Pseudophaeobacter arcticus DSM 23566: one gene and its partner. The protein of the gene in region 2 interacts with the protein of the main gene of each other region in a pairwise test. Links are inferred from orthologs where the notes say so. Each region holds a gene or a part of one and is shown on either strand. Other genes may lie near its edges.

Region 1 (7,273 bases), 2.5 Mb from region 2 along the record:
CCCAACGCAGCACCAACATCACCTCGCTCAGACTGGAGGCCAGCCAGGACATGCCGCCAATCGCAACCAGCGGCCAGATCAGATCGCCCACAGCCACGCCCACAGCCAGGGGCCAGGCCGCCTGAAACCCACCAGAGACCGCCCGCGCCATCAGCGCCAGCCACACCGGCCCCGGCGTCAGAAACAGCACAAACAAAGCCGCCGCATAGAGCAGCAGATCCCAGACAGAGAGGCTCATTCGCTGACCACCTGCGATACCCCATCCAGGTCGCCAATCTCGAAAATCTGGGCGCGGCTTCCCAGTTCCGCAAAAAGCTCCGGCCCGGTGCCCGTCATCCAGGCCTGCGCCCCAAGAGCGCAGATTTCATCATATAATGCGGCGCGACGATCAGCATCCAGATGCGCCGCAACCTCATCCAGCAGCAAAATGGGTGGCGCCCCCTCGCTGGCGGCCAGGGCGCGCGCATTGGCCAAAATCAGCGAGACCAACAGTGCCTTTTGCTCTCCGGTGGAACATTCCTTGGCTGCGATGCCTTTGCGCGCATAGGTGCCAATAAGATCGCTTCGGTGTGGCCCAACCAGGGTTCTGCCAACCGCCATGTCCCGCATCCGCCCCTCGGCCAGAGCCTGAACCAGATCCGCTTCGCTTGTCGGCATCTCGCCTTCAGACTGCACCAGCTCCAGCTGCGCCGTGGGAAAGGCGGTCTCAGCCGTGTCCTGCGCCGCCTCCAGCCGTTGCACCGCAGCGCGCCGCGCGCTGTGAATCCGATGGCCAGCAGCGCCCATCTGGGCCTCCACCACCCGATACCAGGCGGCATCGCGGACCTGATCCTTCAACAGCCTGTTGCGCTCGCGCATGGCCTTTTCATAAATCAGCGTGGCCTCGGCATGGCTGGGATCAAAACTCAGCGCGATGCGGTCGAGAAACCGGCGACGCCCCTCTGCGGCCTCAACCCAAAGCCGATCCATCACCGGCACCAGCCAGACCACCCGGCAGATCTGCCCCAGGGCAATCTGGTTCGAGGCCTTATTGTCGATCCGCACCTGGCGTGCTGCGCCCTCGTCCGACCAGGTCTCGATCTCATAGGCCTGATCCGGTGCCTGCAAGACCGCTTTCAGCTTCCAGCCAAGCCCCTCGGGACGGCGCACCATATCCGCGGCACTGGCCCGCCGCAGACCCCGCCCCGGAGAAAACAGCGACACGGCCTCGAGGATATTGGTCTTGCCAGCACCGTTATTGCCATGAATGGCAACGGGGCGCCCATCCAAATGCAATTCCGCCCGCAAATGCGAGCGAAAGTGGGACAATGTCAAAGAGGTCAAAGCCAGCATGGGGACACTTCCGGTTTTATCTTTCCCCAAATATTCCCGTCCCGCTGCCCGGCAGGCGGCCTTGCCGCCGAGAGGGGGGCCGGGCCGAAAGGCCGATATATGCCAGTCCGGAGCAATCTGGGCCTGGCATATCCCAGGTCACCAGATCCTAAGGCGTCAAACCCGCATCGGCATCACGACATAGACAGCGCTTTCATCATTGCCTTCGCGCATCAAGGTCGGATCCCCAGAGGAGTTGAACATAAAGACGGCGTTCTCGCGATCAACCTGATTGGCGATCTCCAGCAGATATTTGGCATTAAAGCCAATCTCCAGCCGCTCATCCGCATAGGCCACCGCCAGTTCTTCCTCGGCGGCGCCGCTGTCCGGTGCATTGACCGACAGGATCAGGCGATCCTCTTCCAGCTGCAGCTTCACCGCGCGCGATCGCTCGGAAGAAACCGTAGCAACCCGGTCCACCGCGCGGGCAAACTCATCGGCGTCCACCTCAAGCCGACGGGTATTGCCGACCGGAATGACCCGGGTGTAATCTGGAAAAGTGCCATCAATGACCTTGGAGGTCAGGGTGATATTGGGTGTGGCAAAACGGACTTTGGTTTCTGAAACAGAGACCGCAATATCCATCTCGTCATCATCCAGAAGCTTGCGCATCTCACCGACGGTTTTGCGCGGCACAATCACCCCCGGCATGTCCTCGGCCCCCATTGGCAGCGGTGCGTCGATGCGGGCCAGACGGTGACCATCGGTGGCCACACAGCGCAGCACCTTCCCACCCTCAGTAGCATCCGAGACATGCATATAGACACCATTGAGATAATAACGGGTCTCTTCGGTTGAGATGGCAAATTTGGATTTATCAAAGAGTCGGCGCAGCATGGCCGCATTGGCGGTGAAGTTCGAGTGATACTCGGAACTCGCCATAACCGGGAAATCTTCGCGTGGCAGGGTGGCCAGCGAGAAGTTCGAGCGCCCGGCCTCTACCGTCAGACGACCGGTTGCCGCATCCGCCGTGAGCGTCACCAAGGCACCATCCGGCAGCTTGCGCACAATTTCATGCAGGGTTGTGGCAGCGACGGTGGTGGCGCCTGCGCGCTCGACCTGCGCCGGGGCCTTATCGACAACTTCGATATCAAGATCGGTGGCGCGGAACTGGGCCACGTCGCCTTCGGCCTCGATCAGAACATTGGCCAGGATCGGAATGGTATTGCGACGCTCCACCACTGACTGGGCCTGCGCAACCGCCTTCAGCAGTGTGCCGCGTTCGATGCTGATCTTCATGTCGCTTTCCTCTTCGTCGCGCCCGTCTAGCCAAAGCTGTTTCGCCGTACCTGCGGGCTTCCGCCCAGGCCCTGAACCAGGCCCTGAAATAGCAAGGGTCGGGACAAGCAAAGTAGCGGTTTGCCCCTCATGTACAAGGCTTTTATTGAGTTTTCTAAGGGAATCCCGGCAGCGTCAAGAGGTGAGATCCCACAACGGCCTGAAACCCACAGAATCGTTGCGATTGAACCCGATTGCGCGGCGAGACACGGCGCCAAATGCAGGGCAAGACACCGGACAAGACACTGGGCAACAGGCCTGACAGCAAGCCCAACAAAAACGGCCCCGGAAATCCGGGGCCGTCTGCGGATCATGCGATCAGGTCGACAGATCAGGATTCAAGCGCGCGGCGCAGCATTTCCACATCTTCGGCGATCTGACCGTCGGTCGACTTCAACTCCTCGATGCGGCGCACCCCATGCATGACGGTTGTATGGTCCCGCCCCCCAAAGCGACGGCCAATTTCTGGCAGGCTGCGGCTGGTGAGCTTTTTGCACAGATACATCGCCACCTGCCGTGGCCGCGCGTAAGAGCGCAGGCGTTTGGGGCCGATGATGTCCGACATCCGGATGTTGTAATACTCAGAGACCTTGCGCTGGATTTCCTCAACGGTGATCTTGCGCTCAGAGGCGCGCAAAACATCCGCCAGGCAATCCTGCGTCAGATCCATGTCGATCTCGCGCCCCACCAGCGAGGCAAAGGCAAACAGCCGGGTCAGCGCGCCTTCGAGAACGCGTACGTTGGTAGAGATCCGATGCGCCAGGAACTCCAGCACCCCATCGGCAATTTCCAGATCCGGGTAGGTCTTTTGTTGCAACTGCACCTTGGTCTGCAGAATGCCCAGACGCAATTCGTAATCTGTTGGATGCAGATCCACCACCAGGCCACATTGCAAACGCGATTTAACCCGGTCTTCCAGATCCTTGATCTCACCCGGAGCGCGATCAGCAGAGATAATGATCTGCTTGTTCTGATCCACCAGGGCGTTGAAGGTATGGAAGAATTCTTCCTGGGTTGAATCCTTGCCAGCGATGAATTGCACATCATCGACCATCAGCACATCAACCGAACGGAACAGGTGCTTAAAGTCCATCATCTTGCGTTCGCGCAGAGCCTGCACAAAACGGTACATGAACTGTTCAGCCGACAGATACAGCACGTTGAGATCAGGGTTTTGGGCGCGGATTTCCCAGGCGATTGCATGCATCAGGTGGGTTTTACCCAGACCCACACCGCCATATAGGACCAGCGGATTGAAGGTCACAGGGCCGCCTTCGGCAACCCGGCGCGCCGCAGCATGGGCCAACTCGTTTGGCTTACCAACGACAAAGTTGTCAAAGGTAAACCGCGGATCAAGCGGTGCTGCCTGCAGCGTATCCATCGGCGCAGCGGCAGCTGCTTTGGCAGACAAAGGTGCGCCGGTATTTGCCGGGCGCGTCGTCTCCCGCCCCCATTGGGCCTCGCCATTGTCCCGCCCAGAGCTTTCCTGCATCTCAGCAAAGGGCTCTGCGGGCTGTTCGACCTGGCGCACCGGTCGCGCAGGTGAATTGGCAGCAACCCGAAAGGCCAGGCGTTGAACCGATTCGCCAGAGATGCTGAACTCATGCAGAATGAGATCGGCAAAGTTCTGGCTAACATAGTTGCCCATAAAATTGGTTGGCACGTGAAACACCGCCACACCATCGTCAACTGAATTGAACTCCAACGGTTCGATCCAGGTCGTAAAGTTATTTTGGCCAACAGTCTTCAAAAGCCGAGTTCTGAGCTGTCCCCATTTTTCTTCCGTCATGTGCTGCGCCTCATGCATCCCCAAAAACAAGCAGCGGCCTGTTTATCTTTCGCCTATCATTCTTTCGCGCCCATTTCAGAGCTGCGCTTCACCCATAACTTCTGCGCATGCGGACAGGAGTATCCTGACCACATTCCCCTATGGGGCAACGGATTGTCCAACAAAAAGCCACGAATATGCGGTGGCCTTATCCTGAAACTAAAAACCGTTTCTGCACACAAATGAGACAAGGCTGCTGATTGAAAACCCAATACAGCAGGGCGCAGAATCATTGAGAAGCCAAAGTGGCCTCCCGTGAACTCTTACGCCGTAAAGCAACCTTGATGCCCGTCAAGATTACCGTGAGCAGCCTGTCCCCCCAGCGAGTGAATCGCTGTATATGTGGTAGCAATTTGCGGGGGGCAGCGGCAATGAAACTCTGTTGTTGACTCATGCTTTGGCCGTAAAGAATCTCTCGCAACTGCAGAAGGTATCCGTCAGATAAGGAGAAAATCAAAAGGCGCCGCAAAAATGCGACGCCTTCATTTTTTTCAAATTCTTACTTGCAGGAAATTCCCGGCAGGGAATCAACCCAGAGCTTTGACTCGTGCAGTCAGGCGGGACACTTTCCGCGAAGCCGTGTTCTTGTGGTAGACGCCTTTGGTCACGCCACGCATCAGCTCAGGAGCGGCCAGACGCAGAGCTGCGGCTGCATCTTCTTTGTTGCCAGATTCGATGGCTTCTTCAACTTTACGCAGGAAGGTGCGGATGCGCGAACGGCGAGCTTTGTTTACTGCAAAACGCTTTTCGTTCTGACGGGCGCGTTTTTTTGCTTGGGGGCTATTTGCCATGTCTCTGTGACCTTATCTTCGGGTTCGTGTTTATATGTCGGCGCAGGCCAGCCAAACCCGGATCGGATCTCGGAGTGATTCTAGCCAAGCGGGCTGCACGCGCATGTATGGCTGCGGTCTTTAATGGGATGGGCTGCAATATGCAAGCAGATTGCCACCTGGCCCAGGTGAGGCTCTTACGGCGACAGCCAAATCACCGTGAAACTGCCGGGGCCATTCCAAAAGAACCGCCCCGATCTTGGGGCAGACCCTGGACACAGGCCCCAACAGATTACTTATCGCGGAACTGGGCTTCGCGTTTTTCCAGGAAGGCGGCCATGCCCTCTTTCTGGTCTTCGGTTGCAAACATCGAGTGGAACACCCGGCGTTCAAACAACATGCCTTCGCTCAGCGGCAGCTCGTAGCTGCGATTGACCGTTTCCTTGACCGCCATCGCGGTGAGCAGGGATTTCTCGGCAATCTTTTGCGCCGCGCCCATGGCTTCTTCGATCAGTTTCTTGGCAGGCACCACCCGCGACACCAGACCGGCGCGCTCGGCTTCTTCTGCACCCATGAAGCGACCGGTGAGGTTCATGTCCATGGATTTGGATTTGCCGACAAACCGCGTCAGACGCTGGGTGCCGCCAATGCCGGCCACAACGCCAAGGTTGATCTCTGGCTGGCCGAACTTGGCCGTTTCCGCCGCAATGACAAAATCGCACAGCATCGCCAGCTCGCAGCCACCGCCCAGCGCATAGCCCGCAACGGCCGCGATGATTGGCTTGCGAATCGCCACGATGCGGTCATTCACCTGCGCAAACAGGTTGCTGGTATAGACATCGGTAAAGCTCATCTCCGACATCTCTTTGATGTCAGCACCAGCGGCAAATGCCTTTTCCGATCCGGTCAGCACGATGCAACGCACCTTGTCGCTGGCGTCGGCTTCTTCCAAAGCAGTGCAAAGCTCGCTCACGAGCGCTGCATTGAGTGCGTTCAACGCCTCGGGGCGATGCAGTCTGATTAGACAAACGTGGTCCTGCACATCGACGTTGATCGTCTCATAGGCCATGATTATTGCTTTCGTTGTTCCGTTCAGAACCGAGTCATTACCACGACAAACATCGCATTCAAGCTATCTTTGACACTTGCCACAGTAGAAAGAGGATCGCCCCGACTGGGTGATTCTGGCAATAGTGCCGCTACAGCCCTCCCGTTTGCAGGGCTCTCCTTCGCGGCCATAGACGTCAAAGCTGTGCTGAAAATATCCAAGCTCGCCATTGGCTTGGCGGAAATCTTTCAGCGAAGATCCCCCGGCTTTGATGGCCTCCTCCAGCACCTGCCGAATGATGGGGACCAGGCCTGCAACACGGGCTGCGGCGAGTTGCCCCGCCTTGCGTTTGGGCGAAATTTCAGCACGAAAAAGCGCCTCGCAGACGTAGATGTTACCCAGGCCCGCGATGATTCCCTGATCCAGCAGCGCCGATTTCACCGGGGAGTTCTTGCCTTTGAAGGCGGCAATCAGGTGGTCCTCATGAAAGTCATTGCCTAAGGGTTCCGGCCCCAACACCCGCAGCAGCTTGTGCTCGGCCAGCCCGGCTGTGTCGATCAGATCCATGGCGCCAAAGCGGCGCGGATCATTAAATGTCACCCGCGCGCCATTCTCCATGTCAAAAACCACATGGTCATGTTTGGCCGCCTGCGGGTGCTCATGCACAAACTGCCCCAAGGGATCACCCGAAACCGTCATCCGCCCCGACATGCCCAGATGCACCAGCAGCGTCTCACCCCGGTCCAGCTCCGCCAGGATGTATTTTGACCGCCGCCGCAGCGCCACAACCCGCGCGCCGGTCAGCCGCTCTGCCATGTGATCTGGAAAGGGCCAGCGCAGATCCGGCCGGTTCACATGGGCCTGTGCAATCACCGCCCCCTCCATCGAGGGCTGCAATCCCCGCATCACGGTTTCAACTTCGGGCAGTTCAGGCATTCTCATTCCTAATCAAGCAAGCATCCCAAGCATGGTCATGGG
Region 2 (7,920 bases):
CGCCGGGCTCAACATCGCGGGTCTGAATAACCGGCAGGTCCAGTTGCGCGACCGGCAGTGCATCGCCATAAGGCGCGCCGCCATACAGGCCCACGCCCGGACGGCACAGGTCAAAATGATAGTCGCGCCCCAGCATAATGCCGCCGGTGGCTGCCAGCGAGCGCGGCACCTCCAGCCCATCGGTCATCTCGTGGAAAACCTGCAGTTGCTGGGTATTCATCGGATGGCCGGGTTCATCACTGCAGGCCAGATGCGACATCAGCAGTACTGGCTTTTGCCCCAGGGCAATATCGCGCACAGCGGCCCATTCGGCAGGCTCCATGCCAAGGCGGTTCATGCCAGAGTCCAGTTGCACTCCAAAGGTATGGCCGGGAAGGGTCTCAAAATGGCGCAGCATCTGATCGAGCGAGTTCAGCATCGGCGCCAGCTGGAATTCCTTCAGCAGCCGGGTGTCGCCCTCCATATGGCCGGAAAACACCGAGATACCGGGGCCAGGGCCAAGAGCGCGGCGCAGGGCCACGCCTTCTTCGGCGGCGGCAACAAAGAAATTGCGCGCGCCACCTGCGGCCAATGCCTTGGCCACGCGGCCTGCATCCAGCCCATAGCCGTTTGCCTTGACCACAGCTGCGGTTTCGCAGTTGGTCATGGCGTTCAGATTCTGCCAGTTGGTCACCAGCGCATCGAGATTGATTGTCAGTTTAGCCGTGCTCATGCCCCGTTCTTGACATGCGCGCAGCGAGGGTCAAGTGAAATTCGCGGTAAAAACTGCCAGGTATGGTGGCATTGGGCGGCTTGTGGCTGGTTTGGATCACCAAAGCTCTCCAATGTCCACAGCAATAGCCAAACTGCCATTGAACCGTTTCAGAAAATCACCGCGTCCGAACCGAGGGGTGGGAAGCAAAGCGCCCGCCCCGTGGGGGCGGTTCGGGCGCTGCCAAAGCGATGCTTTGGCAATTGGCGAAACACCTGATTGTGGCAATCCTTGAAGGCTCGTGATGCGGACCAAGCTGCCGTTAGAAATGGTGTGCGAAGCCGCGCATCGTCGGGCCGTGGTGCGGCGATCCGACCTCAGTGACTGGCAGTTTATGGCTGCCAAGCACATCCTAACTACCTGTCAGACACTACAGAAGCCAAATCGCCGTGCCGGGGCGGCCCGGCGATGCGCGGCGGCCTTCGGCCTTGAATCCGCGCAGGTGACAAACGGCAAGGGCTCGAAGCATGCGTAATTGGGCTGCCCTCTGTTCTGAGGTCGAGCTCCCATAGGATCACAGGCTAGCTGTGAACAAGGGAGACAGAAGATGGACTATTATGCTGGATTAGATGTGTCGCTGCGGTCGTGCGCCCTTTGTATCGTTGATGCCAAGGGGACGGTGCTTTTGGAACGTGAGTTGCCGTGTGAGGTCAGCGATATCGCTGTGTGCCTTGCCAGTTTTCCTCATCCGATTGAACGGGTCGGCTTTGAAGCGGGCACCATGAGCCAACATCTGTTTCATGGCTTGAAAGCGGAAGGTTTTGATGTCGTGTGTATGGAGGCCCGACAGGTGAATGCTGCGCTGTCGGCGATGCGCAATAAAACCGATAGGACTGACGCGCGGGGCATTGCTCAGGTCTTGCGCACGGGCTGGTTCAGTCCAGTTCATATGAAGAGCCGCGAAGCGCATGGCGTTCGCGCCCTACTGAGCACACGTAAGGCGTTGCTGAAGAAGACGATGGATCTCGCCAATGAAGTCCGTGGGCTGTTGAAGATTTTCGGCATCCGCCTCCCTATGACCGTGAAGCACGGCAGCTTTGATGGCGTTGTCCGGCCGCTCATCGAGATGGATGACGTGCTGGCGCATGCCTTGGTGCCGCTCTTGGATGCCCGCGTAGTTCTCTATCAGCACTTTCTGGAATTGGACCGGCGCGTCAAACGGGCCGCTAGCCATGATGAAATTTGCCTGCGGATGATGACCGTTCCAGGTGTGGGCCCGATTGCGTCACTTACATTTAAAGCTGCTGTGGATGATCCGACGCGCTTCAAGCGGTCGCGCACGGTTGGCGCGCATTTTGGCCTGACCCCACGACGCTATCAGTCTGGGGAACACGATAATCCCGGTCGTATATCGAAAGCGGGAGATCGAGATGTCCGCGCAACATTGTATGCTGCGGCAAATGCGTTGCTGATGCGAACGATGGCTGGCTCACAGATCAAATCATGGGGCATGCGATTAATCCGCACCAAAGGCCGCCGTCGCGCGGTGGTCGCGGTAGCCCGTAAACTCGCCGTCTTGCTCCACCGCATGTGGATTGATGGCACAGAATTCCGTCAGGACCAGGTGGGAGGCACGGCATGATCTAAAACGCCCCCCCCAATCCTAACGGGGTCGTCCCTCACTGGACGAGGTTCGTGGAAGAAGCCGAAAATGTCTGCTGCGCAAAGTGAAGCGCGTCTCAAAGCAAGGTTCTCCACGTCCGATCCGACATATGCGTGCAGCGGTGTCATGACGGCATCAACCAGACTGCGAAGAGAAGCGTGACCCGGATGAGTGACAATGCCCCAAAAGAAACAGGAAAACGAGCTTGACCTAGAAACCCAATTAGAGAAGCGGACTTTTTGTGAGTGTGAGGGCTTGTGCGTGTTGGAAGAGCCCCCGCGTGATCTCGTAGCGGGGGCTGTAGGGCCTAATACTCGTCTTCGCGCGGGCCGTTTTGCCATTCTTTGGCGAGGTTGCCAAAGCGGGTGAATTCGGCGGTGAAGGACAGCTCAACCGTGCCGATGGGGCCGTGACGCTGCTTGCCGACGATGACTTCGGCCTTGGCGTGCAGGCGCTCCATCGCGGTTTTCCATTCTTCCATCTTGTCCAGCTCGTGATCGCCGGGCTTTTCACGCTCCTTGTAGTATTCCTCGCGGAACACGAACATCACCACGTCGGCATCCTGTTCAATCGAGCCGGATTCCCGCAAGTCAGACAGCTGCGGGCGTTTGTCGTCGCGGTTTTCCACCTGACGCGACAGCTGTGACAGGGCGATCACCGGGATTTGCAGCTCCTTGGCGATGGCTTTCATCCCCATGGAGATCTCGGCAATTTCATTCACCCGGTTTTCCGCCATGCCGCGGCAAAGCTGCAGGTAGTCGATCACCAGCACGTCCAGCCCATGGGTCCGCTTCAGGCGCCGCGCACGGGCGGCGAGCTGCGAGATCGGCAGGGCGGGGGTGTCGTCGATGAACAGCGGGCAGCTTTCCAGATCCTTGGCGGCCTGGACAAAGCGGCGGAATTCGCTCTCGGTCATGTCGCCTTGACGGATCTTATGCGAGGAAATCTCGGAGGCTTCGGCCAGAACCCGGCCCGCCAGCTGTTCGGCGGACATCTCAAGCGAGAAAAAGCCCACCACGCCGCCATCAATGGCGCCCTCAGAGCCGTCCGGTTTGACGCCTTTCTTATAGGCCTTGGCGACGTTGAAGGCGATGTTGGTGGCCAGCGAGGTTTTCCCCATCGAGGGACGTCCCGCCAGGATCAGCAAATCCGATGGGTGCAGCCCCCCGAGCTGTTTGTCGAGATCGGCAAGACCGGTGGACACACCCGCCATGCCGCCGCCGCGCTGATAGGCCTCGTTGGTGACATTGACCGCTTCGGTCACCGCCTTGAGGAAGCTTTTGAAACCACTTTCGGTCTGGCCCTGTTCAGCCAGCTGATACAGCGACTGCTCTGCCTCGACGATCTGTTCCTTGGGCTCGGAGGCCACATCAACCCGGCGGGCCTTGTCGGCGATGCTCTGGCCCAGGGCGATCAGCTCGCGCCGGATCGCCAGATCATAGATCATCTGCGCATAGTCGCGCACCGCAAAGGCGGAAATCGACGCGCCGGCCAGCTTTGCCAGATAGGCAGGGCCGCCCAATTCCTTGAGCCCTTCGTCATCTTCCATAAAGGCCTTGAGCGTCACCGGCGAGGCCAGGGCGTTTTTGGAGATCCGCGCGGCGGCAATTTCATAGATTCGGGTATGGACCGGATCGTAAAAATGGGTGGCATTGATGATCGAGGCGATGCGGTCATAGACATCGTTGTTGGTCAGGATCGCGCCCAAAAGCTGCTGTTCTGCCTCAACCGAGTGGGGCAGCTCAACCGCGGCTGCGACCGCCGCCGAGGCGACGGGCATGCCAGCCTGTCCAGCCAGTGCCTGTCCAGCCAGTGACTGTCCGATCCGGGCCTGCCCAAGTGGAGCCTGTCCAATCGGCGCCAGGGCCTGCCCGACAGCGATGGGATCAGCGGCCATGTCATGTGCCATGTCATCCGGCATCTCGCTGGAGATATGGTCAGGCATTTCATCCGGCAGGGGCGCGCTGGGGGGAATATCGTTCATTGCTGCTCTCTTTGGTTTGAGCGTCAGTTGTAAAGCGCTTTACCGGGTTTGGGTATCGGGAAATTCTGTGGATAACACGCGCTCCCCTGTGGGGGATTTAAGCCGTATCTGGGCAAACGCTCGCACCGCCATAGAAAAAACGGGCACCACCATAGAAAAGGTCGCTCCGAGACCGGAGCGACCCTGAAAGCGGTCGGCAATTTTCCGCGCCTCAGCTTTTCTTGTTGGCCTCTTGCCAGGCGCGCGGATCCTTGAGGAAGCTTTCCACCTCGGCAAGGGTTTCGGCGTCAAAGCACTGTTGCGCCTTGGCTTCTTCCAGCACATCCCACCAGGTGCACAGATAATGCAGCTCAACCCCGTGGTCGCCCAGCCGTTTGGTGGTTTCGGGGAAGATATCATAGTAGAAGATCACCGCGGTGTGGCCGCAGGTGGCACCTGTTTCGCGGATGGCGTCGACAAAGGACAGTTTGGAGCCGCCATCGGTGGTCATGTCTTCGACCAGGAGCACCCGCTGGCCTTCGCTCATCACGCCCTCGATGCGGGCATTGCGGCCGTAGCCTTTGGGCTTTTTGCGCACATAGGTCATCGGCAGCGCCATGCGCTCGGCAACCAGGGCGCCAAAGGGGATACCTGCGGTCTCGCCGCCGGCGATATTATCGAAGGCTTCAAAGCCGGCGTTGCGCATCACGGTGACGGTGAGGAAATCCATCAAGGTGGTGCGGATGCGCGGAAAGGAGATCAGCTTGCGGCAATCGACGTAGCTGGGGGAGGGCAGGCCCGAGGCCAGGGTATAGGGCTCGCGGGCGTTAAAGTTCACGGCGCCGATTTCCAGCAGCATCCGGGCCGAGAGGCGGGCAATTTCTTCGCGGGTGGGGTAGGCGGTTGGGATCATGGCGTATCCTTTGGGAACTTGGGGACCCGTGGCGCGGGCAGGAGCCTCCGGCGGAGGTATTTAGGGTAAGATGAAACCGGGCGCCTGATCCCTTTGCGGGCGCTCAGGCGGGCCGGGGCAGGCGGAGGGGAGTCAGGTGGGGGACTGGGCGGTGGTGGACTGGGAGGTGGTGGACTGGGCAGTGGTGGACCAGAAGACCGGAAAGCCGGGGTCAAAGACAGTGACGGGGCCGTCGGTGCTGTTGATTTTGGCAGGGAACTGGCTGGGGCTGTCCGATTTTATCAAGGTTAGTGTGGATTGGTTTTCCGCCACCCCATAAAAGGCAGGGCCGTTTTTGCTGGCAAAGCCTTCCAGCCTGTCCAATGCGCCCTCTTCCTCAAAGACATGCGCCAAAAGCGCCATGGTATTGGTGGCGGTGAAACAGCCGGCACAGCCGCAGCCACTTTCCTTGTTGGGGTCCGTATGGGGCGCGGAATCGGTGCCAAGGAAGAAACGGGCATCACCAGAGGTGGCGGCTGCGCGCAGGGCCTGGCGGTGTTCTTCGCGTTTGGCCACTGGCAGGCAGTAGTAATGGGGTTTGATGCCGCCAACCAGGATATGGTTGCGGTTGATGATCAGATGGTGGGTGGTGATGGTGGCACCGAGATCCTGAGGCGCGGATTTGACATAGTCCACGCCATTGGCAGTGGTGATATGTTCCATCACCACCCTGAGGCCAGGGGTTGCTGTGCGGATCGGATCCAGCACCCGGTCGATAAAGACGGCTTCGCGGTCAAAGATGTCGATATCCGCATCGGTAATTTCGCCATGTACACAGAGCGGCAGGCCGATTTCAGCCATTTTTTCCAGCACGGGGCGGACCTTGTTAAAATTGCTGACGCCACTGCTGGAGTTGGTGGTGGCCCCCGCCGGGTAGAGCTTGACAGCTGTGATCAGACCCGAGGCATGGGCCGCCGCGACATCATCCGGATCGGTGTCTTCGGTCAGGTAGAGCGTCATCAGCGGGGCAAAATCCATCCCCGCAGGTAGGGCGGCCAGGATGCGGTCGCGATAGGCTGCAGCCTGGGCACCGGTCACCACTGGCGGGACCAGATTGGGCATGATGATGGCGCGGCCAAAGTCACGGGCCGTTTCGGGCAGGACGGCCTTGAGCATTGCGCCATCGCGCAGGTGCAGATGCCAGTCATCGGGGCGGGTCAGGGTGAGGGTCTGGGTCATGTCGCCGCGTTAGCACAGCTGCGCCAAAAGGGAAAGAAGCCGGAGCCTGTGCTCCGCCATCCAGAGAGCGATTTTTCCGGGGTGCCTGGCCTTTCCTCGCAGCGCCACAGGGCGGCACCTATGGGGGGGGAGGCCGGGCGCGGAGTGTCGTTGCAGCCCCCGTGATGCAGCTGTCCTGTGTTAAAGGGTTGACGGCAGTTCGAATTCACCCTCGGCTGCCCGTTGTTCCAGGTTTTGCAACCGACGGCGGAACCGCGGCGCGCGCACCCGCGACAGCACGTTGCGACACAAGAGAACCTGCAGGAACGGGCGGTCCAGGTGATCAAGGCGCGCCATCAGAGCCCGCAGGTAAGACGAATCGTCGCGCCGGGCGCGAAACAGCCGGGCGAATTCGGCAGCGTTGAAATCGCCGCTGGCGGCTTTTTTCAGGATTGTGTTGAGAATCCTCATCTCGATCATGCGGGTCTGCACGGCGGCGCCCAGGTTGGGGACCCGCAGGCGCAACACGTTTTTACGACTGAACAGTGCGGCATGCATGGCGTCGAGCTGCTCGTAGGGGTCGTAAAAGATATAGGCCTGTTTGGCGGCATCCAGCATATCGGGCGCATAGCCATAGCGATCCGTGAAAGAGACCCGGCGCATTTCGACAAAGCGCTCGTCCCATTCGGTCATCCGCGGGTCCAGCGTCGCCTGCGGCTGGATGGCCACCACTGTCGCACCAGGGGAGGCAACCGAAAAGGCGGAGGCGGCATAGCCACAGGGGCCGGCACCATAAAAAATCACATTGTCAAACTCATCAAAGAAGCCATCGTCGATCAGCTGATCAAAGAAGCCATAGACGCGTTCATTGCGAAACCAGGTGTCGCCGCTGGAGAGCAGGCCCAGATGCGACCAGCCTTCGCTTTTGACCATGTCAAAGCCAAGCGGCTGCGCCAGTTTGGAGAGGTTGTGAATGCCCTGCACCGTTTCAAAGGTGACCAGCAGCGTATTGCCCTGGTCCAGAAAGGTGGCGCAGTGTTTTGGCCCCAGAGGCTGGAACATGCCCAGCTCTTCGGTGATGGCGGCAAGACGCTCCTCCCATTGGGCAGGTTTCAGCCCGGACAGGTCTTCGTCCAAGATCTCAAGATTCTCTTGCATCGCCAAACATCCCTTACACAGACCGGTACAGCGGTCGATATGGCTAAGATTTAGGCAAGGAATGCGGCTAAAATTGGAAAAACTCTGGTCGCTTTGCTGGCCCTTCGCCCCAAGAGTGGACCAAAAGGCGGGTAAAGTCAGGAGCCTGCGACGGAGGCAACCGCTGGCGCGGCTGCTGTTATAGGTCGGTGTCTGGCTGTTGCGGCGCCTTGGAGGCCGCCTTTTGAGCGGCGCGGCCCAGGTTGGCAAAGGTTGTCAAGGTCTGGGCTGTTACTGCATTGATGGGGCGCGACGGTGGTGTCATCAGCAGCCGGGAAAACAGGGCGCGATAGGGT

What was found. Proteins that work in one complex are often made in the same cells at the same time.
Region 1: the proteins of ARCT_RS0109130 (region 2) and dnaA interact in binary tests that used the Escherichia coli proteins (3 or more experiments, as listed by UniProt). The link is inferred for Pseudophaeobacter arcticus DSM 23566 from one-to-one orthologs.

What each region holds. Positions count from the first base shown.
Region 1 is NZ_KI421507.1:3,603,104-3,610,376, forward strand. Bases 2,210-5,113 are described here. They hold dnaA (chromosomal replication initiator protein DnaA), read right to left. Parts: upstream 4,439-5,113; coding sequence 2,981-4,438; downstream 2,210-2,980. Other genes in these bases: dnaN (DNA polymerase III subunit beta), read right to left, coding at 2,210-2,610; rpsT (30S ribosomal protein S20), read right to left, coding at 5,005-5,113. Outside these bases: ARCT_RS0121895 (LysE family translocator), read right to left, coding at 1-238; DNA replication/repair protein RecF, read right to left, coding at 235-1,332; more of dnaN, read right to left, coding at 1,489-2,209; more of rpsT, read right to left, coding at 5,114-5,268; ARCT_RS0121920 (enoyl-CoA hydratase), read right to left, coding at 5,540-6,316; mutM (bifunctional DNA-formamidopyrimidine glycosylase/DNA-(apurinic or apyrimidinic site) lyase), read right to left, coding at 6,380-7,231. UniProt on the Escherichia coli protein: Plays an essential in the initiation and regulation of chromosomal replication. Binds in an ATP-dependent fashion to the origin of replication (oriC) to initiate formation of the DNA replication initiation complex once per cell cycle.
Region 2 is NZ_KI421507.1:1,090,955-1,098,874, forward strand. Bases 1,899-4,766 are described here. They hold ARCT_RS0109130 (replicative DNA helicase), read right to left. Parts: upstream 4,135-4,766; coding sequence 2,662-4,134; downstream 1,899-2,661. Other genes in these bases: ARCT_RS0109125 (IS110 family RNA-guided transposase), read left to right, coding at 1,899-2,333; ARCT_RS0109135 (orotate phosphoribosyltransferase), read right to left, coding at 4,550-4,766. Outside these bases: alr (alanine racemase), read right to left, coding at 1-712; more of ARCT_RS0109125, read left to right, coding at 1,299-1,898; more of ARCT_RS0109135, read right to left, coding at 4,767-5,230; pyrC (dihydroorotase), read right to left, coding at 5,363-6,448; ARCT_RS0109145 (hypothetical protein), read right to left, coding at 6,629-7,585; ARCT_RS0109150 (glycosyltransferase family 2 protein), read right to left, coding at 7,764-7,920. UniProt on the Escherichia coli protein: The main replicative DNA helicase, it participates in initiation and elongation during chromosome replication. Travels ahead of the DNA replisome, separating dsDNA into templates for DNA synthesis.